2 regions of the Arthrobacter sp. D2-10 genome follow, and region 1 is predicted to be linked to the other one. Evidence: riboswitches for the same ligand, from Rfam matches in the RefSeq annotation. Region 1 holds a riboswitch; the other holds the start of a gene.
The links. A riboswitch is a leader RNA that binds a small molecule or an ion and turns the genes downstream of it on or off. The one in region 1 is predicted to bind thiamine pyrophosphate.

Region 1 (10,517 bases):
CTCCGCGAGAAGCGCGGTCCCGTAGGCACCGACGACGGCCGCGAGGACGAACGGCCAGGTCCGCAGCAGCAGCCGCCGGATACTGATGCCAAGCAGCGGCAGAAGGAGCAGTTCAGAGGCGAGAACCACGCCGGCGCTGACCCAGTCCACGCTGAGCATGACGACGACGGTGATCACCACGGCGGCGAACAGCTTGGAGAGCGGATTGGCCCGAGGAAGGAACCGGCCAGTGATCTCCGGAGTCAGGACGTCCACACTCACGCCGCTACCTCCAGCGTTGCGGAATGTCCGTCGACGCTCACGATGCGGCTCCCGAGCGCCGTGGTGTACTCGCGGTCATGGGTCACCGATACCACGCAGGTACCCGCATGGATAAGCTCGGCGAGGAGGCCGATCAGCTCAGCCCAGGTGTTCGCGTCCTGACCGAAGGTGGGCTCATCCAGAATCAGGATGTCCGGGTCTGTGGCGAGCATGGTCGCCACCGACAGCCGCCGCTTCTCACCTCCGGACAGCGTGAAGGGATTGGCCTTCAGCAGTCCCGTGAGCCTGAGCCGTTCCGCGATGGGGTCGATCCGGCGTCGTATGTCCGCTTCGCTCTGCCAGGCAACCCGGCGGGGTCCGAACTCGAGTTCCTCAAGCACAGTGTTGGTCAGGAACTGGTGCTCGGGCTCCTGGAACACCGTGCCGATCCGGCTGACCAATTCCGCGGACTTCCAGTTCTGCGGCGTGGACCCGACTCCGCGGGCGAGCGGGTCCAGTGCTGTCAGCTTGCCGGCGCGCGGCTTCAGCAGCCCTGCGAGCGTGAGGGCGAGCGTGGACTTGCCGGCTCCGTTGGGTCCGAGCACGCTGACCGCCTCGCCCTGACCAAGGATGAGGTCAACACCGCAGAGCACCGCAGGTCCCCGTTTGGTGCGTGTGACAGATAACCCGGCAGCCTGCAGGAGGTCCTCGCCGGCACCCTGCCGAACGGCGGGAGTAGCGGGCCGGTGACCGGGTACCCATACCCCGGCTTCGATGAGCCGCGTGCGCACGGCGTTTCGCTGAAGCACGGCGTCCGGTTCACCGTCCGCGAGAATACCGCCGTCGGAATCCAACACGATCACGCGGTCCACCACGTCGGCCCATACCTCGACCCGGTGCTCCACCACGACGAGCGTGGCAGCTGTCCGGTCCAGCACCCGTACGACGGCGTCCCTCACCTCGATCACCCCTGCGGGGTCAAGATTGGCGGTCGGCTCGTCAAGAAGCAGCAATCCGGGCTGCATGGCGAGGACGGCAGCCAGCGCAAGTCGTTGCTTCTGACCCCCGGAAAGTGCAGTGGTGGGGTGGTCGAGCGGGACATCGAGACCGACGTCGTCAAGTGCCCGCCTCACGCGCGGCCAGATCTCGGCGCGCGGCACGGCCAGGTTCTCGGCGCCGAACGCTACCTCGTCACCGACGCGTGCAAGGACCAGTTGGGTATCCGGGTCCTGCAGGACCAGTCCGGAACGTCCGCGAGCAGCGGCGGGGCTGACGCCGTCGACCGCGAGCGAGCCGGTCTGCTCTCCCTCGTCATGCTCGCCCAGCACTCCGGCGAGTCCGTGGAGCAGAGTCGATTTTCCTGCACCGGAGGCGCCGAGGAGCAATACGCGCTGCCCGGCGTCGATGGTCAGGTCGATGTCGCGCACCGCCCACCGCGCCCGACCGGGGTGGCGCCATCCCCAGCCCTGGGCGGTGATTGCGGCCGGGCCGGCCGTCGTCGGGCTCACCCTAAACGTCAGCCGTGCGGCCCGAAGCAAAGGACGACAGAGCGCCGGTCTTCGCCAGTCCACGTGTGGCAAGCCAGGACAGCAACCCTGCGAGCACTACACCGGAGACGGCCGCAAAGACGCCGTACATCAGCTTGTGGTCCATGGTCCAGGCTGCGTTGTACATGATGTTCTCGCTGACGGCGAGGGCGAGTCCGGCGCCCAGCCCGGCAAGAAGCGCCACCCCAAGGTTCCAGCGGCGGTAAAGGAACAGAGCGAAGATCAGCTCGGCGCCGATGCCCTGAATCAGGCCGGACAAGAGCACGGCAACTCCAAACTGGGTGCCGATGAGCGCAGACACGGCAGCCGCGACGACCTCGCAGTAGATGGCAGCGCCCGGCTTGCGGATAATGAATCCGCCCAGCACACCGGCGATGAGCCAGCCGCCCGAATACAGGCCGGCCAACGGCGGGTACGCCGCAGTCACGGCTGCAACGCCGCTGTAGCCGGCGGACCAGGCGAAGAAGATGACGCCTACGGCCACCGCGATGACCGAGGCGACCACGATATCCACGACGCGCCATTCGTAGCGGCGGCGGGATGTTGACGGTGTGGGACTGTGTGTAGCAGTCATGAGTGAAATCCTCCTGGGTACAGGAGGGGAAGGCCTTCCGGCAGGACGCCGGTCGCCCTGAGAACTCGACTCCCTTCGCCGGTACTAGCCGGATCAGGTTCGAGGGTCTGCGGTGGTCCGCACTCTCAGCGCCCACCACGTACGTGGCTGCGCTCCCCTGTCGTTGTTTGAGCGAGGTTAACTCTACACCCGGAAGCGGAGGCACCGCCGTCGTCGTGATCTTCAGTGCCCTCTCACCGGAGGGTCCCGATAACGCTAGGCTGGGAGCGAAACTAAGCCGACTGAAGGAGGTACCATGAACGCGATCTTCAAACTGATGGGTGTTGGACTGGGCATCGGGGCGGGCCTCGTGGGAACGCAGCTGGTGGACTTCATCTGGAAGCGGGTCACCGGAAACGAGCCCCCGAAGGACAAGGAAGGCCTCGAGAACAGCCTGCGTTCGGCGCTGGCCTTCGCGATCATTTCCGGTTCCGTCAGCACCACCATCCGCGTGCTCACCAACCGCACCACCCAGCAGGCAATCCGCCGCTACGAGAACACCCGCGACCTCACCTGACAATCACCAGGTGACAGTCATTCCGGTCAGTCCCTGGACGCGCGGTCGCCCGCCTCACGGCGCTTGGTGGCCGCGTGTTCCACGACGTCGTCCAACTCGTCCATGCTCAGCAGGTCCTTGCGGAGGTGCTTCGTGCGGTAGCCCGCCCTGCCCACCATATGGGCTGAGACAGGAGCGGTGAGGAGCTGGAAAATCCAGCACACGATCAGTACGGGCACAACCGCCCACGAACGTTGCTGAACGGCAATCGCCAACAGGAACAGCAGCAGCCCGAGAACCTGCGGCTTGGTTGCGGCGTGCATGCGGCTCAGCAGGTCCGGGAACCGCAGGAGGCCGACGGCGGCAGCCAGCGACATGAGCGCCCCTCCGAGGAGCAGGACAGCGGTCAGGGTATCCAGGGCAGCATCCATCAGCGGCTCACTTCTTCTCGGTGACGAATCGGGCGACGGTCACCGACGCGATGAAACCGATCAAGGATGTCGCCACGAGGATCACCAGCGTGTTCGTGTGCCCATTGACGACCATGTCTACGGCCAGTGCTCCTCCCACGATCGCCAGGAGTACGTCCACGGCGAGCACGCGGTCAAGAATCGACGGGCCGCGAGCCACCCGGTAGATCGCGAAGAGCGCAGACACTCCCAGAATGACGGCGATGATGCCAAGAACGATGCTCACTGGTGCGCCCTTCCGTCGAGGTGATGCGGCGCTTCCGAGCGCAGCAGGGCAAGATCCTCACGGGACCCCATAACCCTGATCAACCATTCTTCGGTGCGCCGGGCATTCTCCCGAACCTTCTCGGCGTCATCATCCGTCGCGACATTGAGGCAGTGCAGGTACAGGGTGGAGGTCGAGCGGTCCACCTCCACCACCAGAGAACCGGGGATCAGCGACAAAGCATGTCCGGTCGCCGTCACCAGAAGATCGGACGGACTGCGCAGTCGCACCCGCACCACGGCGTTCTTCAGCTTCGGTCCACGGACGAGCGCCAACCAGAAGACCTGCACGCTGGCCTGCAGCAGCTGGTAGAGGAACCTGCCGGCGAACCCAACGGCGTAGAAGAGATTGAACCGCCCGCTGAGCTCCACCGGCGGGAGATAAAGGAAGTTCGCGACCGCGAACGCAATGATGGCGCCGAACGCCAGGTTACCCAGGCTGAAGTCCTGCCAGAGCGCTCCCCACACGATCACCAGCCAGATCAGGAGCGGCAATTCAACCCGCAACGGGATACGTTGCCTTGTCATCATGGTGAGACTCCTGCCGCTTCGGTTGCGCCTTCCCCGAGGACTGCGTCGATATACGGGGAACGGTCCAACATCTGCTGCGCTGCCTGGTCGCTCAGCTCGAAGAGCGGGCCGCCCAGTACCGTGAGGCTGACGCCCAGCAGTACGAGCCCCGTGGTGGCACCGACCATGGTCTTGGGCAGCAAACTGACGGCACTCCTGCCCGCGAACTTACCGGTGCTGCGCCCAGCGACCCTGCGGGAAGTCGTCACCGCCGAGCCGTCTGTCGAGGTTGCCATCAGGATCGGATCCGGGTGTGTTGCGTCCTCCGGCCGGCGCCAGAAGGCGCGGTTCCAGACGCGGGCGATCGCAAGCAGCGTTATGAGGCTCGTCAGTACACCGGCTCCGACCAGCACATAGGCAAGCGGTGTCCCGAGTTCGACGCCGGCCTGCAGCAGTCCCAGCTTCCCGAGGAAGCCCGAGAACGGCGGGATACCTGCGAGATTCATACCCGGAATGAAAAACAGCAGCGCCAGGAAGGGCGAGATTTTCGCAAGCCCGCCGAGCCGGTCCATATTGGCCGTTCCGCCCCGGCGCTCGATGAGACCCGTGACAAGGAAAAGGCTGGTCTGCACGATGATGTGGTGGGCAACGTAGTAGACGGCGGCGCCCAGGCCGATCACAGTGGAGATTGCGAGCCCGAACACCATGTACCCGATATGGCTGACGAGCGTGAAGGAGAGCATACGTTTGATGTCCGACTGCGCGAGCGCGCCGAGTATGCCCACGATCATGGTGAGCATGGCGACGATCATCAGCAGCGTGTTGATGCGGTCGCCGGGGAACAGCAAAGTCTCAGTCCGCACCATTGCATAAACGCCGACCTTGGTCAGCAGGCCGGCGAACACGGCGGTCACCGGAGCAGGGGCGGTCGGGTAGGAGTCGGGCAGCCAGAAGGACAGCGGGAAAACCGCAGCCTTGATGCCGAATGCCACCAGCAGCATCAGGTGAAGGATCATCTGCGTCGCGGGGTCGAGATCCGCGAGTTTGAGGGCCAGATCCGCCATGTTGATGGTGCCGGTTGCGGCATAGATCATACCGATGCTGATGAGGAACAGAACCGAGGAAACCACACTGACGACGACGTAGGTCACCCCTGCACGGATGCGCGGTGTGGTGCCGCCCAGTGTCATGAGCACATAACTTGCGGTGAGGAGAATCTCGAACCCCACGTACAGGTTGAAGAGGTCTCCGGCAAGGAATGCGTTGGACACTCCGGCGACCAGAATCAGGTACGTCGGGTGGAAGATCGAGATGGGCCCGTCCTCGTCACCGTCGGTCATCCCCTGTCCTGTGGCGTAGATCAGGACCGCGAGGCTCACAGCCGAGGAGACCACCAGCATCAGCGCGGAGAACTGGTCCACCACCATCGTGATGCCGAAGGGAGCCGCCCAGTTGCCGATGAAGACGGCCGTTGTGCCCTTTCCGCTGGCGTCGAGCAGGAGGAAGATCTCGATCATCAGGGTTACGCAGAGCGTCGTAATGCTCACGGCACGCTGGGACCTGGAATGCCGGATCAAAAGGAAGGCAAGAGCTGCGCCCAGGAACGGCAGCACGACTGCCAGAGGCGCGAGGTTCGCTATGTTCATCGCTCCTCCGTTCGTGGGTTGCTCGCTCTGCTGCCGATTCCCGCCCGCTGGTTGCCCGGCGCTTCTTCGGCCTCTTCGATAGGGGTGAATTCTGTGGTTTCAATGGGAATTTCGGCGTCGTCCTCGGCATCGAAGCTGCTCTGAGACGCCACCCGCCGGTCTTCGATGTCATCCTGGACCTCATCCTGGCGGCCGAGGATCCACGAACGGTAGATGATTCCCAGCATGAAGGCCGTCACTGCGAACGAGATGACAATCGAGGTGAGAATCAACGCCTGTGGGAGCGGGTCGCTGTAGTCCTTCGGGGCGATTCCGGACGAGTACAAGGGGGCCCGGCCCGCGGCGCCGCCCCCCGCAAGCAGCAGCATGTTGGCGCCATTGGCGAGCATGATCAGACCGAGCAGGACCCTTGTCAGGCTACGTTCCAGGAGGAGGTAGATCCCCGCCGCGAAGAGCGCGCCCATGATGACGAGCAAAGTGATATTGACGCTCACTGGGCCACCTTCTCTTCCGGCTCCGGGGCTTCTTCCGGTCGTGGAGCACCGGCGTCCATGGTGGCGGGTGCGCTTTCACTGCGCTCGTCAATCTCGGAGCCGAGGCTGCGGAGCACGTCGAGCACCAACCCCACGACCACCATGTACACGCCGATGTCGAAGATCGTGGACGTGACGAACTTGATGTGGCCGAAGACCGGCCAGGTGGTTTCGATGATTGCGCTTTGGAACACCTCGCCCCCGAGGAACACGGGAACAATAGCGGTGAGCGCGGCGGTGGCAAGACCGCCGCCAAGGAGCAATCCCGCGCTGACGGGGGTAGCTTCGGCGAGTTCGAACCGGCCGCCCGCGAGATATCGAATGGTCAGCGCAAGCCCTGCCATCAGACCGCCGGCAAATCCGCCGCCCGGCAGGTTGTGCCCGGCCAGCAGGAGGTAGATGGAGAACACGATGATCGAGTGGAACAGCAGTCTGGTGATGACCTCGAAGATGATGGAGCGCCGTTCCGGTGCAAGGGTCCGCCCTGCCACGAGCCACGCATCGTTGACCGAGCTCGCGAATTTCTTGGCCAGCTCCAGGGCCGCAGCTTCGCGACCGTAGGCGTCGATCGGTTCCTGGTTCCGGCCGACCGTCCCGCTCTTGACCCCGTCCGCGCGTACCCTGCCGTCGCCTCGACCGCGGATGAAGATGAGGCTTGCGACGCCGGTCGCCGCGATAGCGAGCACGCTGATCTCACCGAAAGTGTCCCAGGCCCGGATGTCCACGAGGGTGACGTTCACAATGTTGGCGCCGCCGCCGTCGTCGTACGCCAGCGAGGGAAAGCTCAGCGAAATAGGGTCTGCGACGCGGGAAGCCATTGCGGACATTGCGATCGCCATCATGACTCCGCCGAAGGAGAGCCCGAGAACCGCGCGGAGTACCCGGTACTTGCGTCCGGGCGCACGCTGCCAGAGACGCGCCGGGAGCGACCGCAGCGCGAGGACGAACGCGACAAGCACAATCGTTTCCACCAGAAGCTGTGTCATTGCAAGATCCGGGGCACCCTGCAGGGCGAAGATCAACGCAATGCCGTAACCGGTTACTCCGACCATGATGACGGCCATGAAACGCTTCGCCGCCCGCAGAGCCGCAATGGCACTGAGAATGATGACGACGCCGGCCATCAGCTGTGCGGGCGAGTCCGCTAGATACCAGCTCTCGGGAGTCGGCGCGTCGAAGATGATCAAGGCGGTGAGGGGCGTGATGATCGCCATCGACAGGATGACGAAGAGATAGAACGCCAGCGAACCACGCTGCGTGCGGCCGGTCAGCCAGACCGCTACGTCATCAAGGACGCCGATGGCAGCCTTGTAGTTCCGCTCGGCATCAACGTCCGGTGCGATGCGCGTCTGCAGCTGCTCGAAGCGCTCCCGCAGCAGGAACAACGCAGCACCACCGGCGATGGAAAGCAGGGACAGGAACAGCGCCGGGGTGATTCCGTGCCACAGCAACAGGTGCGGCGTCTCCCCTTCTTCCGGGAAGGTGCCCACATAGGGCTGGATTGCCGCATCAAGCGGCGCCGGAATGAAGCCGAAAACGACGGACGCGACCGCAAGCAGTGCCGGCGCCAGCAGGAAGGACGGCTCCACCGGTTTAAACGCGGTGGGCGCGGACGACTTCCGGGCAAAGCCTCCCCAGATGAAGCGGGCGCTATAAGCGAAGGTCAACATTGACCCGAGCACGATTCCAACCAGGACGACCACGCCGAACGGTCCTTCTTCCGTGTGGTGGACAAACGCCTCGAGGACGGATTCCTTCGCCACAAAGCCAAGGAGGGGCGGAACGCCGGCCATCGAGGCGGCGGCGACAATTGCGACGGCAGCCAGCATCGGCGCGGAGCGCCCTACACCGCACAACTTGCGGATGTCGCGGGTGCCCGACTGGTGATCAATGATTCCAACCACCAGGAAGAGGGTGGCCTTAAAGAACCCGTGTGCGAGCAGGAGCCCAAGCCCGGCCAGCGCCGCTTCCCGTCCGCCCAGGCCGACCACAATGGTCAGGAACCCGAGCTGGCTGACGGTGCCGTAGGCCAGGAGCAGTTTGAGGTCATGCTGCCGCAGTGCCCGCCAGCCGCCGAACAGCATTGTTGCGAGTCCGAGGCTGAGCACGATCGGCGGCCACATCAGGCTGTCGGAGAAGCCCGGAGCGAAACGCGCGATCAGGTAGATGCCGGCCTTCACCATGGCCGCCGCATGCAGGTAGGCGCTCACCGGAGTGGGAGCCGCCATGGCGCTTGGCAGCCAGAAGTGGAAAGGCACCAGCGCAGACTTTGAGAGGGCGCCGACAAGGATCAGGACAATCGCCGTTTCGATGGCTGGCCCGGTCAGTGAGTCCGTGCTCGCAAGAATGTCCGACAGGCGATACGTCCCGGCACGCTGTCCCAGAATGATGAGGCCGACCAGCATTGCCAGACCACCGAGCGTGGTCACTACCAATGCCTGCAGCGCCGCACGCCTGGCGGACAACCGGTGCCGGGAGTAGCCGATGAGCAGATAGGACAGGACTGTGGTCAGTTCCCAGAAGATGAACAACAGGATGAGGTCATCGGCGATCACCAGACCGAACATCGCGCCTGCGAATGCAAGCAACTGGGCGCCGAAGGGCCCGATGTTCGCGTCATCCTGCTTGAAGTAGCGGGCGCAGTAAAACAGCACCAGGGAACCGACGCCGAGCACCAGGATACTGAGCACGGCTGACAGCGCGTCCATGCGGAAAGCGAGTTCGAGCTGCAGTTGCGGGATCCATGGAAGCACGACGGACGGCGGCGCGTTGGGCTGCCCGTTGGCAGCGACCTGCGCAGAGTCGGTGTAATTTGAGAACGTTGCCAGCAGCCAGAGGAAGCCGGCCGCCGGAACCGCGGCGAGAACGTAGAAGGCCGAACGGCCCATCATACGGAAGATCAGGGGCGCCACTGTGGCCACCGCAAAGAGGGCGATGAGCACGAGTAGCACGATGATCTCCTGATCTCTCGCGTTGAGACGGTCAGCTGACGGTCAAGGGCCTAGGAACATTCTACCGGTGGCATACACCGCGCCATCCCCGGTTCTGCCCTCCGCGCAAGAAAAGGGCGCCCGGAATAATAAGAAGCGTCAACCAGTTGTTATTCGGCACCAGATAGCATGCAGCCATGAGCACGGACTCCCCACAGGCCCCTGGACGCATCCTTTCGAAACCCGTGCTCGCATGGGCGTCCTGGGATTGGGGATCCGCGGCATTCAACGCCGTAATGACCACCTTTGTGTTCACTGTCTACCTCACCTCCGATGCCTTCGGCGGCGAAACCTACGCATCCGAGGTGCTCGGCTGGGGACTCGCGGTTGCCGGTCTCCTTATTGCGCTCCTTGCTCCGGTGACCGGTCAGCGGTCCGACGTCGGCGGCCGCCGGAAACTGTGGCTCGGTGTGAACAGCCTGCTTGTGGCTGTGCTGACCGCACTGTGCTTCTTTGTCTTCCCCCGCCCGGAGCTGCTGATTCTCGGAGTCGCGCTGATCGCGGCCGCGAACATCTTCTTTGAGTTTGCCGGGGTCAACTACAACGCCATGCTGGCCCAGATTTCCACTCCTTCAAGCGTTGGCCGGGTGAGCGGGTTCGGCTGGGCCATGGGTTACGTGGGCGGGATCGTTGCCCTGGTAATCGTGCTGGTGGCATTCGTCCAACCCGTCGTCGACTGGTTCGGGTCCAGCACGGAGGACTCTCTCAACATCCGGCTCGTCGCGGTCTTCTCGGCGCTGTGGTTCCTTGCCTTCGCCCTGCCGGTGATGTTCGCGGTACCGGAAATCCCCCGGCAGCGGAACGTCAACCGGCTGGGATTCCTGGCGTCCTACGGTCTGCTCTTCCGGCGTATCAAGGCGATCTACCGCACCAGCCCGCACACCATCTTCTTCCTCCTCGCGAGTGCAATCTTTCGGGACGGACTCGCGGCTGTGTTTACCTTCGGGGGCATCATCGCGGCCGGGACATTCGGCTTCGAACTGAGCGAAGTCATCCTGTTCGCCATCGTGGGTAACGTCATTGCCGCAATCGGCGCCGTGATTGGCGGCTTCTTCGATGACCGGGTGGGTCCCAAACTGGTGATCATCGTCGCCCTGATAGGGCTGCTGGTCTCGGGAACGGCGGTGATGGTGCTCGGTGCGGCGGATCATTCGATGCTGGGCCTGCAATGGAGCGGCGATACAACGTTCTGGATCTTCGGGCTCCTG
Region 2 (10,517 bases), 1.3 Mb from region 1:
GGGCCTGCGCGCCAGCCCCAGCGGGGCAAGACCAGCTGCGATTGCGCCCGAGGATACGAGGATCACCTCGGTACCCTCGTTGTGCCGGGCCGCAAGCACATCGGAAAGAGCGTAGAGCGCTTCGTCGGAGAGTCCTCCGGAGAGTGACGTGAGAGAGGACGAACCTACCTTGACGACTATTCTCTTGGCTTTCGCCAGTCCGGAACGGGTCTTGAGCGGGCGCTTTGCGGTCATCTATTCCTTCTGTCTGGTTCTCCAGTGGTCAACACAGGGCCGTGCGGTCACACTTCGTCGTTGTCCGTGCCGCCATCGGGTCCGCTCTCGCCGTTCGCAACCTTGGGCCCTGAGTGCTTGTAGTTGACCGACTCAGTCCAGATGCCGGCCTTCCTTTCAGCCTCAAGCTCGGCCCGCGCAGCAGCACGCGCGTCCTTGCGGCTCTGGTAATCCTCACGCTTCTGTTCGCGTGTGGGACGAACGAACTCCTCAAGGCGGATGTCAGTACCGCGGGGCGAGGCCAGCAGCTCAGCGCCACCCATCATGGTTGGTTCCCAGTCGAAGACGACGCCGTCGCCTTCCCCGATTACCACGGTATCCCCCGGCTTGGCTCCACTCTTGAAGAGCTGTTCCTCAACGCCCAACTTAGCGAGCCGGTCGGCAAGGTAGCCAACCGCTTCGTCATTTGTGAAGTCGGTCTGCTTCACCCAGCGCTCAGGCTTTTCACCGAGCACCCGGAACAGCGGCTCGAGATTCTTCTCTTCGCGCCGGATGACGAAGCCCTTCTCGTTCACCGCGCGGGGGCGCAGGACGGTGGGCGTGACAACGGGCGGCGCTGTTTCCAGCTTCTCGCGGGCATCGCGGACAATCTCGGCCATGGCGAACCCCAGCTGGCGGAGTCCTTCGTGGCTGGCGGCAGACACCTCGAAGACGCGGTAGCCACGGGACTCGAGTTCAGGGCGAACGAATTCGGCCATGTCACGGCCGTCCGGGACATCGACCTTGTTCAGTGCCACGAGGCGCGGACGCTCGTTGAGCGGCACTACCTCACCGCCTGGCCCGGCATAGCTCATGTCTACGGCGTATCGGTCGAGTTCGCCCTCGATGATCTCCAAGTCGCGTAGAGGGTCCCGGTCCGTCTCAAGTGCTGCACAGTCCAGTACATGGACCAGTGCGGCGCAACGTTCGACGTGGCGCAGGAAGTCATGCCCCAGTCCCTTGCCTTCGCTCGCACCCTCAATGAGTCCGGGGACGTCAGCGATGGTGAAACGGACGTCACCGGCCTGCACCACCCCGAGGTTGGGGCGCAGCGTGGTGAAGGGGTAGTCGGCGATCTTAGGCCGGGCGGCCGACATGGCGGCAATCAGGCTGGACTTGCCCGCCGAAGGGAATCCGACGAGGGCGATGTCCGCAATGGATTTGAGCTCGAGCACGATGTCGCGTGCGTCACCGGGAATTCCCAGCAATGCGAACCCGGGAGCCTTCCGCTTCTGCGACGACAGCGAGGAGTTGCCGAGGCCGCCCTGCCCGCCAGCGGCGGCGACGAATTCGGCGCCCGGGCCGACGAGGTCAGCCAACACCTCGCCCTCGGGGGACTTGACCACAGTGCCGTCGGGGACCGGCAGGATAAGGGTTTCGCCCCTGCGGCCTTCCCGCCAGTCGCCCATGCCGTTGCCGCCGTTCGTAGCGTGGCGGTGCGGGGCGTGGTGGTAGTCCAAAAGAGTGGTCGTCTGCGGGTCAACGCGCAGGATCACGGCGCCGCCGTCCCCGCCGTTGCCGCCGTCAGGGCCACCCAGGGGCTTGAACTTTTCCCGCTTGACCGAGACGCACCCGTGTCCGCCGGTGCCGCCCGAGACGTGCAGAACTACGCGGTCAACGAAGCTTGCCACGGTGTACTCCTCTTGAGAATCTCACATCAGTGCCGAGTCTATCCGGCTTAAAAGAAGGTGGGGTGAGCCTGATTGGCTCACCCCACCCTAGTGCTTTTGTAAACGCTGCTATGGTGTGCGGTTGCGAGTACTACTCGGCAGCCGCACCCACGATGTTCACAACGCGGCGTCCGCGGCGGGTACCGAATTCAACGGCACCGGCTTCCAGAGCGAACAGCGTGTCATCGCCGCCACGGCCAACGTTGGCGCCGGGGTGGAAATGGGTACCGCGCTGACGAACGATGATTTCGCCTGCCTTAACGACCTGTCCGCCGAAGCGCTTCACGCCGAGGTACTGGGCGTTGGAGTCGCGACCGTTGCGAGTGGAGCTCGCACCCTTCTTATGTGCCATCTGTTATGCCTGCCTTTTTCTCGAACAGAATCTGAGGAACGAGTAACCGTGTGAGGGTTACGCGATGCCCGTGATCTTGACCTTGGTGAGCTCTGAACGGTGACCCTGGCGCTTCTTGTAGCCGGTCTTGTTCTTGAACTTCTGGATAACAATCTTCGGGCCCCGAAGATTCTCGACGATTTCGGCAGTGACAGTGACCTTTGCCAGGTCCTGTGCTGCTGAAGTCACCTTGTCGCCGTCGACCAGAAGGAGAGCAGGCAGCTTGAAGCTGCTGCCGGCCTCACCGGGGACGCGGTCAAGGGTAACGAGGTCTCCCACGGAAACCTTTTCTTGGCGGCCGCCTGCGCGGACAATCGCGTACACCACTTGGGAACTCACTTCTCTCGACGATCAAAACTGTTTGCTTACTGTTTCCGGGACCGTACGCTGTTAGCAGCGCAGCCGGAGGGGTGCCTGTGCACTCACGGCACAACCACGCCCCGAAAATAGTCATACAAGGGCGCAGCACCGAAGATCTAGATTACGGCAGTTTTGCGGTATCCCGCAAATCAACACGCGTCGGTGCGTCGAAGAACTCATGCTCGTACCAGGCGGAGGCAACGAAAGCGTCGACCATAGCGGCTCGGTCCCCCGCCGACGCGCCGGCAAATGCCGCATCGGCGAAGGCAATCGCACACCCGGTAGCCTCAGCAAAATCGGGATCGGCGTAGGTTTCCATCCAACTCGCATAAGGGTGCCCGTGTCCGGACTTCGAACCACTCCACCGCGCATGCAGAACGCTGCCGACATGCGCGTAAAGCCAGAAGCACGGCAACACAGCAGCCACGAGCACCGCGTACCCGCCATTGGCGGAGGCAGCCAGCAGATGATCGACGTAGGCCTTGGTGACGGGACCCTGCGTGTCGGTCAGTTCTCGTCCGGCAAGCCACGTCCGGTGCAACTCGGACTCCACCTCGAGGCAATTCAATGCGGACCGTGCCCAGAACAGCTGCTCCGCCTCGGTGGGTGCCAGCGCACTGGCCCTGGACAGCACCCGTGAGTACTCACGGAGGTAGAGAGCGTCCTGTGCCAGATAGTAGGCAAACTGTTCAGAGGGCAGGGTACCGTCACTCAGGTCCTGCACAAATCCGAGCGCCTCGATGGCGCTGCGGTGTCCGGCAGTGAGCTCCCAGACCTGTTCGCTGAATGGACGTTCCACGAGCGGCCTGTCCCCGAGCCTCGGCTCGAACTCATGGAAATGGTGGATGGGACCGTTGCCCTCCCCCACCTGCAGCTCGTCGGCACGTTCCAGCGCGCCCCTCAGCCACTTCTTGACGATCACCAGCGACTCGTGCCAGTCGCGCGTACGCACCTGGACGGTAGCGAGGGCAGCCGAGAGCGAGCATCCGGTGCCGTGCGTGTTGCGGGTGGCGATCCTGGCGCCGCTGACCTCCGTCACCGTCCCGGCACCGTCGGACGCGTCGATGAACGCATCCGGGCACGCCCGATTTCCCTCCCCGGTGTCTCCTCCATCCCTGAGGTCCTTGAGATGGCCGCCCTTGACCAGAACGGACGTTCCCGTTGACGCCGCGAGGCGCTGCCCCTGCTCCAGAGCAGCTTCCCAGGTCTCGGCAACCGGCTCACCCACCAACACGGCGAGTTCGGGCAGGTTCGGTGTCACAAGATCGGCGAGCGGAATCAGCGCGCGCAGTTCATCCTCGGCGTCGGTTGCCAGAAGCCTGTCACCGCTGGTTGCCACCATGACCGGATCAAGCACGACGACGGCAGCTGACGCACGGGGCAGCCACCCGGCTACCGTCCGGATGGTTTCCACGTCGCCCAACATGCCGATCTTGACCGCATCAATGACCACGTCGTCACTGACGGCGGTCAACTGCTCAGCAAGGAAAGCTGCCGGCGGCGTGTGGACAGCCCGCACTCCCCTGGTGTTCTGCGCAACGAGGGAGGTCACCACGGCCATGCCGTACCCGCCCTGCGCGCCGATGCTCTTCAGATCGGCCTGGATGCCCGCTCCCCCGGTCGGGTCGGTACCCGCAATACTCAGGACACGCGGAATTGTCCGCGTCTGTGCTGGGTAGGTTGATGATTCTGTGTGCTCCATGAGCGTGCGAATACTCATTCGCGACATCCCTCCGCTAGGCCAAGGACCGCGTGTCGGCGGCCATCTCTAGATCAGGTTCAACGCGTCTTATCTCAGCCCGGACCGGGCACCGCGTGTCACTTCGTCCCACCTTACCCCTGCCCGGACCGGCCGTCTGGTTTCGGGCTCAGGCGCCGTGTCACAGAAGCTGACCCTCACAACAGAACACGCCGCTCCCTTCGGGGAAGGGAACGGCGTGTTCGCTGAAAGTGTCGGAACCTAGAGCTCGGAGGCAGGCACTCCGACACCCAGGATCATCGGCTCGTCCGACTTCTCCGGCTTGGCTGCGGGTTTCTCGGCCCGCGCCACGTACTGCGCTCCGCCCGACGGGGCGGCCGTCGCTTCGCCGGCGCGCTCGATAGTTGCGTTGACGGCGGAGCCCTGCGCGCTGCTGGCGGCCCGATGCCTCCGGTTGCGGCGACCGGATGTCGGCGCTGCACCCGCGTCCACTGCGGGAGTTTCGCGCTTCACCGGCTCTGGACGTGAGATCTCCGGCGCGGGCTCAACGGTCACGCTGCGAGCCGGTGTCTGTCCGCTCCGCTCCCGGAAGGCGGGTTCCGGATCAGGCTCGGTCTCGCTGGCCGCCGGGAAGCGGTTGAATGCTTCCGTCAGGCTCTCGAGGGTCAGCTCCGGCTCCGGTCGGGGAACGACCGGCCCATTCTCCGCACGCGGCAGCGTCACCTTCTCGCCGTTGATCGTCAGCACAGGGCCCGACGACGGCGCTTCGGCTGCCGCCTCCTCGTGATCGTGGTCGTGGTCGTGTTCATGCGCAGCGTGAGTCGCCGCAGCGATGTTCGCGAGAGCTGCCCGTGCGGCCTCGGCGCGCGCCTGACGCTCGGCGTCGTCAGTCTTCTGCTCGGGGGCGGGAACGTGCTCCTCGACCTGTTGGGTTTTGGCGCGGCGCTTGCGTTCGCTGCGGGACATCTTTTCCTGCCGCAGGTGCTGCTGGTGGTTCTCCGTTGATACGGCGTGCCTGCGGTGCTCGACCGGCTCGTCGTGGGTGACGACGCCGCGTCCGCCGCAGTGCTCGCAGTTCTCGCCGAACACTTCAAGCAGACCGGTTCCCATGCGCTTGCGGGTCATTTGCACGAGGCCGAGGGAGGTGACTTCAGCAACCTGATGTTTGGTCCGGTCACGGCCCAGGCACTCCACGAGGCGGCGCAGCACGAGGTCGCGGTTCGCCTCGAGCACCATGTCGATGAAGTCGATGACGATGATGCCGCCGATGTCGCGGAGCCGGAGCTGCCGGACCACTTCCTCGGCCGCTTCCAGGTTGTTCTTCGTGACGGTTTCCTCAAGGTTGCCGCCGCTACCGGTGAACTTCCCCGTATTGACGTCGACAACCGTCATGGCTTCGGTCCGGTCGATGACCAGCGAACCGCCCGAAGGCAGGAAGACCTTGCGTTCCAGTGCCTTGTGGATCTGCTCGTCGATGCGCCGGGCAGCGAAGATGTCCTCGTCCTGGGTCCACTTCTCGAGCCTGCCGACGAGGTCCGGCGCTACGTACATCACGTACGCCTCGATGGTGTCCCACGCCTCTTCCCCGGAGACGATCAGCTTGGAGAAGTCCTCGTTGAACACATCACGCACCACCTTGATGGTGAGATCCGGCTCTCCGTAGAGGAGTTCCGGTGCCAGCGTCTTGGTGGACGATGCCTTGCCCTCGATGGTCTCCCACTGCGAGCGGAGGCGGTTGATGTCGTGGGTCAGTTCCTCTTCGCTGGCGCCCTCGGCGGCGGTCCGCACGATGACGCCGGCATTCTCAGGCAACCGGTCCTTGAGGATCCGCTTGAGGCGGTTGCGCTCCACGTCGGGCAACTTGCGGGATATGCCGGTCATGGAGCCGCCGGGCACGTAGACCAGATAGCGGCCCGGCAGGGAAATCTGGCTGGTCAGCCGCGCGCCCTTGTGGCCCACGGGGTCCTTCGTGACCTGCACCAGCACCGAGTCGCCTGACTTCAGCGCCAGTTCAATACGGCGCGGCTGTCCGTCCAGGCCCGCTGCATCCCAGTTGACCTCTCCGGCATACAGCACGGCGTTACGTCCGCGTCCGATGTCGATGAACGCTGCCTCCATGCTGGGAAGGACGTTCTGGACCTTGCCGAGGTAGACGTTCCCGATCAGGGAATCCTGCTGGGTCTTGGACACGAAGTGCTCGGCAAGAACGCCGTCCTCCATGACCGCGATCTGGATCCTGTCATCGCTCTGGCGGACCACCATCTGGCGGTCAACGGACTCGCGGCGCGCTAGGAACTCCGCTTCGGTGATCACGTGGCGGCGCCGGCCCGAATCGCGGGATTCACGACGGCGCTGCTTCTTGGCTTCCAGTCGTGTGGAACCCTTGACGCTCGTGACGCGGTCCGACGGCGCTTCCTGGCTCTGCCGCGGCGCGCGCACCCGCGTGATGGTGTTGGGCGGGTCATCGTCCGATCCACCGGTCAGTTCGAGGTCTTCGTCCCCGCGGCGACGGCGACGACGACGACGGGAGGTGACCGACTCGCTCTCCTCGCTGGACTCTGCCGGCCCCTGGCTCCGTGACTCGGACTCTGATGCCTCACCTTCGACAGCCCGGCTGCGGCTCCGGCTGCGCCGGTTCCGACGACGTCCGCGGCCGTCGTCGTCACCCTCGGTGTCATCTTCGGTGTCTTCGGGTGTGACTGTCTTCGGCTGATTCCGCGGCACGACGGCGGTGAGGTCCGGTGCGTGGAACAGCAAGGAGACCGGTGAGTCGGGAACCGCGAAGGGATCCAGGGCGCGAGGGGCAGCTTCAGCGACGGGTGCTCCGCCGTCAGTCCCTGGAGACGCGGCGGCGTGCGGCGCGGTAGCGGCCGGCTCGGTCCCGGAATCGGGAGTCCCGGCCTTCGGTTCCTCAGCGGCTGCGCTGCCTGCCTCTGCGGTCTGGGGCGCTGTGTCAGCTTGCGCCACATCAGCCGTGGCCTCGGTGCCGCCCGTCGCCCGGCGGCTCCGCGAACGGGTTGACCGCGGGGGCCGGGATGCCTGCTCCGACGCCGGCTCGTCTGCCGAGTCGCCGGACGCGGGTTCGGACGTTTCCACCGCGACACTGACGTCGTCAGCTCCAGCGCCCTCGGTGACTGCGGCCTTGGTGCTGGCACGACGGCGGCGTACCGGTCGCTCAGCGGCTGCTTCCTCCGGAGCGGGCTCCTCAGATGACTGCTGCTCAGGGCTCTCGGCAGGGGCTGTCTTGCGGGTCCGACGTGCGCGGACGGGCTTCCGCTCTTCCGGAACGCCTTCACCCTCCTCGCCGCTGACGGCTTCGCCCGCCTCGGCAGCGGGGCTTCCGGCCTGTACCGCGTCCGGCTCGGCACCGATCGACGGCGGCTGGGATGGGGACTCCGGCAAGGTGAGTTCGGACGCTGCGGCGCGGCGCGGCGCGCGCCGGCGGGCAGGCTGCGGGGCGTTCTCGGGGTCTCCCGCGGCAGCCGGCGACGCGTCCGAACGCTCGGCTACGTCGTCGTCGTTCTTCTTCCGGCGCGTACGCGGCGCCTTGCGCTCCGGTGCAACGTGCTCAACTGCATCCGTCAGGACCTCTGAGGTATCTGATGCGTTTGTATCCATATTTGGCTGTGCTCCACCCTCGGGAACGCCGTCCACATTCCGGCGCCCCGAGGCGCTTGGTCGGGTGTCCGCGGCGTTGGTGCACGCGCCACCCGGAAGTCGTTATTGTGTCATCCGAGGTCGCGCCAACCATGGGGCGCGGCATCACTCGAAGACCAGTGGCGCTTTTCCTGCCCGATCGCTGAAACCAGCGCGGGTTCTGCCCGGCGGATTCTGCGGGGTTCACCATGAAGTGCCAAAATCCGCAGGAGCGTCGCCGGCAGAACCGGAAGCCTGTCACTGGACCGGCACCGGAATGTGGTTCCTGCGCCAGCCACCTTCATTGTCTCACATGCCCGTCATAAGGCGTTGTAGCGCCGGTTAGACTCGCTGGTGGATGACCACAGGAGGGGTGCATGGAAGACGACGCCCGGGATGCCCCAACGGGCGTGAACGGCTTGCAGGGCGGTGGCATACCGGCTTTCGCCTCTGACCGTGGTGTGGCCTGGCTATTCGCAGTGTGCGGGTTCATCGGGTTCCTGGCTTCGGGCCAGCTGGTCCTTGAACGGCTTGCCCTTTACGAGGACCCGAACTACGTCACCTCCTGCGACATCAGCCCCTTCGTCTCATGCGGAGAGGTCTTCCGCACCTGGCAGGCGGCACTGTTCGGGTTCCCGAACCCGCTGATCGGCATCGCGGCGTTCACCGTCATTCTGACGACGGCGATGGTCCTGTTTTCCGGTGCGCGTCCGGCCCGCTGGTACTGGCGCGGACTGCAGGTCGGCGTGGGCCTGGGCTTCCTGTTCGTCGTCTGGCTGTGGAGCCAGGCGCTCTTCGAGATCCATATCCTGTGCCTGTACTGCATGGTGGTCTGGGCAGTGATGATCGTGCTCACTGTCCTGCTGACGGCGCGCAACGTGATCTGCGGGGACCTTCCCGCGCCCGCCGGCCTGCGTCAATTCCTCGCCGAATGGGCATGGCCGCTCACCGTGCTTCTCCTGGTGGCGGCAGCAGCCTCGGTGTTCTTCAGTTTCTCCCAGGCATTCCTGGGCTGAAAGGCACGCCCACAGTGGGTCAGAGCTGAGGCAACTGCCCCGTGGCCGAGGGAACCTCACCGGGAAGCGGACGGGCAACCGGGACCTTGGTACCAAGAACCTGCTCGACGACGTCCTGTGCTACCTTCCGTGCGGTGAGTCCGACCCGCTCCATCACTTCGCTGCGCGAACCGTGGTCAAGGAACTCCACCGGCAGGCCCACCTCGTTGAGCGCTGTATCGACCCCCGCCGAGCGCATTTCCTGACGGATCCGCGAGCCTACCCCTCCGGCGCGCACTCCATCCTCGATAACGACGACAATCCGGTGGTCCGCGGCCATGGAAATCACTGAGGCGGCCACAGGCAATACCCACCGGGGGTCGATCACCGTGGAGCTGATGCCCTGCGCTCCCAGCCGGTTCGAAACATCAAGCGCCAATTCACTCATGGCACCCACGCTGACAAGCAGCACATCGTTGTGCCGGGATCCTGCAGGCCGGCGGCACAGGACGTCCACGCCGTCCTCGAGACGCTCAATGGCCTCGACTTCCGCTCCAACGTTGCCCTTGGAATAGCGCACCACCGACGGCGCGTCGCTGATGGCTACGGCTTCGCGCAGCTCTTCACGGAGTCGGGTGGCATCGCGCGGTGCCGCCAGATGCAGACCCGGGACGATCTGGAGCATCGAGAGATCCCACATGCCGTGATGGCTGGCCCCGTCAGGCCCTGTCACGCCGGAGCGGTCCAGCACGATGGTCACGCCTGCCTTGTGAAGGGCGACGTCCATGAGGAGCTGGTCGAAGGCACGGTTCAGGAACGTCGCGTACAGCGCCACCACCGGGTGAAGACCACCGAACGCCATGCCCGCAGCACTGGTGAGCGCATGCTGTTCCGCGATGCCGACGTCGAACACGCGGTCCGGGTGCTTCGCAGCGAACTTGTGCAGTCCCACCGGAATGAGCATCGCGCCGGTGATCCCGACGATGTCTTTGCGCTCATCGGCGATGTCCGCGATCTCCTCGGCGAAGACGGATGTCCACGATTGGGCGCCCGCAGCACCGATCGGCTCACCGGTCTCGGGGTCGATGATGCCGACGGCGTGGAACTGATCTGCTTCGTCGGCACGAGCGGGAGCGTAGCCGTGCCCCTTCTCTGTGATCGCATGGACGATGACCGGGCCGCCGTAGTTCTTGGCATGCGTCAGCGCATGCTCCACCGCCGCCAGGTCGTGGCCGTTGATAGGACCGATGTACTTCATGCCGAGGTCTTCGAACAGTCCCTGCGGCGCCCACCAGTCCTTCACGCCCTTCTTGGTGGCGTGCAGGCTCTTGTAGGCAAAGCGGCCAACCGGTCCACCGTTTTGGAGCTTCCGCTTCCACCAGTCGAGGGTTCCCTCATACACGCGGTGGGTGCGGACGGAATCGAGAGTGGGACGCAGGGACGCCAGATAGTCCGCTACACCGCCGATCGTCGGAGCGTAGGAGCGCCCGTTGTCATTGACGACGATGACCACC

Region 2: it holds a riboswitch for thiamine pyrophosphate, as region 1 does, so the genes downstream of both, M1D74_RS07455 (bifunctional hydroxymethylpyrimidine kinase/phosphomethylpyrimidine kinase) here and M1D74_RS13395 (ECF transporter S component) in region 1, are expected to answer to the same signal.

Annotation. Positions count from the first base shown of each region.
Region 1 is NZ_CP096431.1:2,857,515-2,868,031, forward strand. It holds gene M1D74_RS13385 (energy-coupling factor transporter transmembrane component T family protein) at 1-261, opposite strand, end outside; gene M1D74_RS13390 (ABC transporter ATP-binding protein) at 258-1,748, opposite strand; gene M1D74_RS13395 (ECF transporter S component) at 1,750-2,361, opposite strand; TPP riboswitch at 2,415-2,530, opposite strand; gene M1D74_RS13400 (DUF4235 domain-containing protein) at 2,657-2,917, shown strand; gene mnhG (monovalent cation/H(+) antiporter subunit G) at 2,944-3,327, opposite strand; gene M1D74_RS13410 (monovalent cation/H+ antiporter complex subunit F) at 3,335-3,592, opposite strand; gene M1D74_RS13415 (Na+/H+ antiporter subunit E) at 3,589-4,158, opposite strand; gene M1D74_RS13420 (Na+/H+ antiporter subunit D) at 4,158-5,786, opposite strand; gene M1D74_RS13425 (Na(+)/H(+) antiporter subunit C) at 5,783-6,280, opposite strand; gene M1D74_RS13430 (Na+/H+ antiporter subunit A) at 6,277-9,270, opposite strand; gene M1D74_RS13435 (MFS transporter) at 9,447-10,517, shown strand, end outside.
Region 2 is NZ_CP096431.1:1,599,844-1,610,360, reverse strand. It holds gene proB (glutamate 5-kinase) at 1-234, opposite strand, end outside; gene obgE (GTPase ObgE) at 282-1,883, opposite strand; gene rpmA (50S ribosomal protein L27) at 2,014-2,274, opposite strand; gene rplU (50S ribosomal protein L21) at 2,332-2,640, opposite strand; gene M1D74_RS07455 (bifunctional hydroxymethylpyrimidine kinase/phosphomethylpyrimidine kinase) at 2,795-4,393, opposite strand; TPP riboswitch at 4,385-4,499, opposite strand; gene M1D74_RS07450 (Rne/Rng family ribonuclease) at 4,634-7,990, opposite strand; gene M1D74_RS07445 (vitamin K epoxide reductase family protein) at 8,386-9,024, shown strand; gene dxs (1-deoxy-D-xylulose-5-phosphate synthase) at 9,044-10,517, opposite strand, start outside.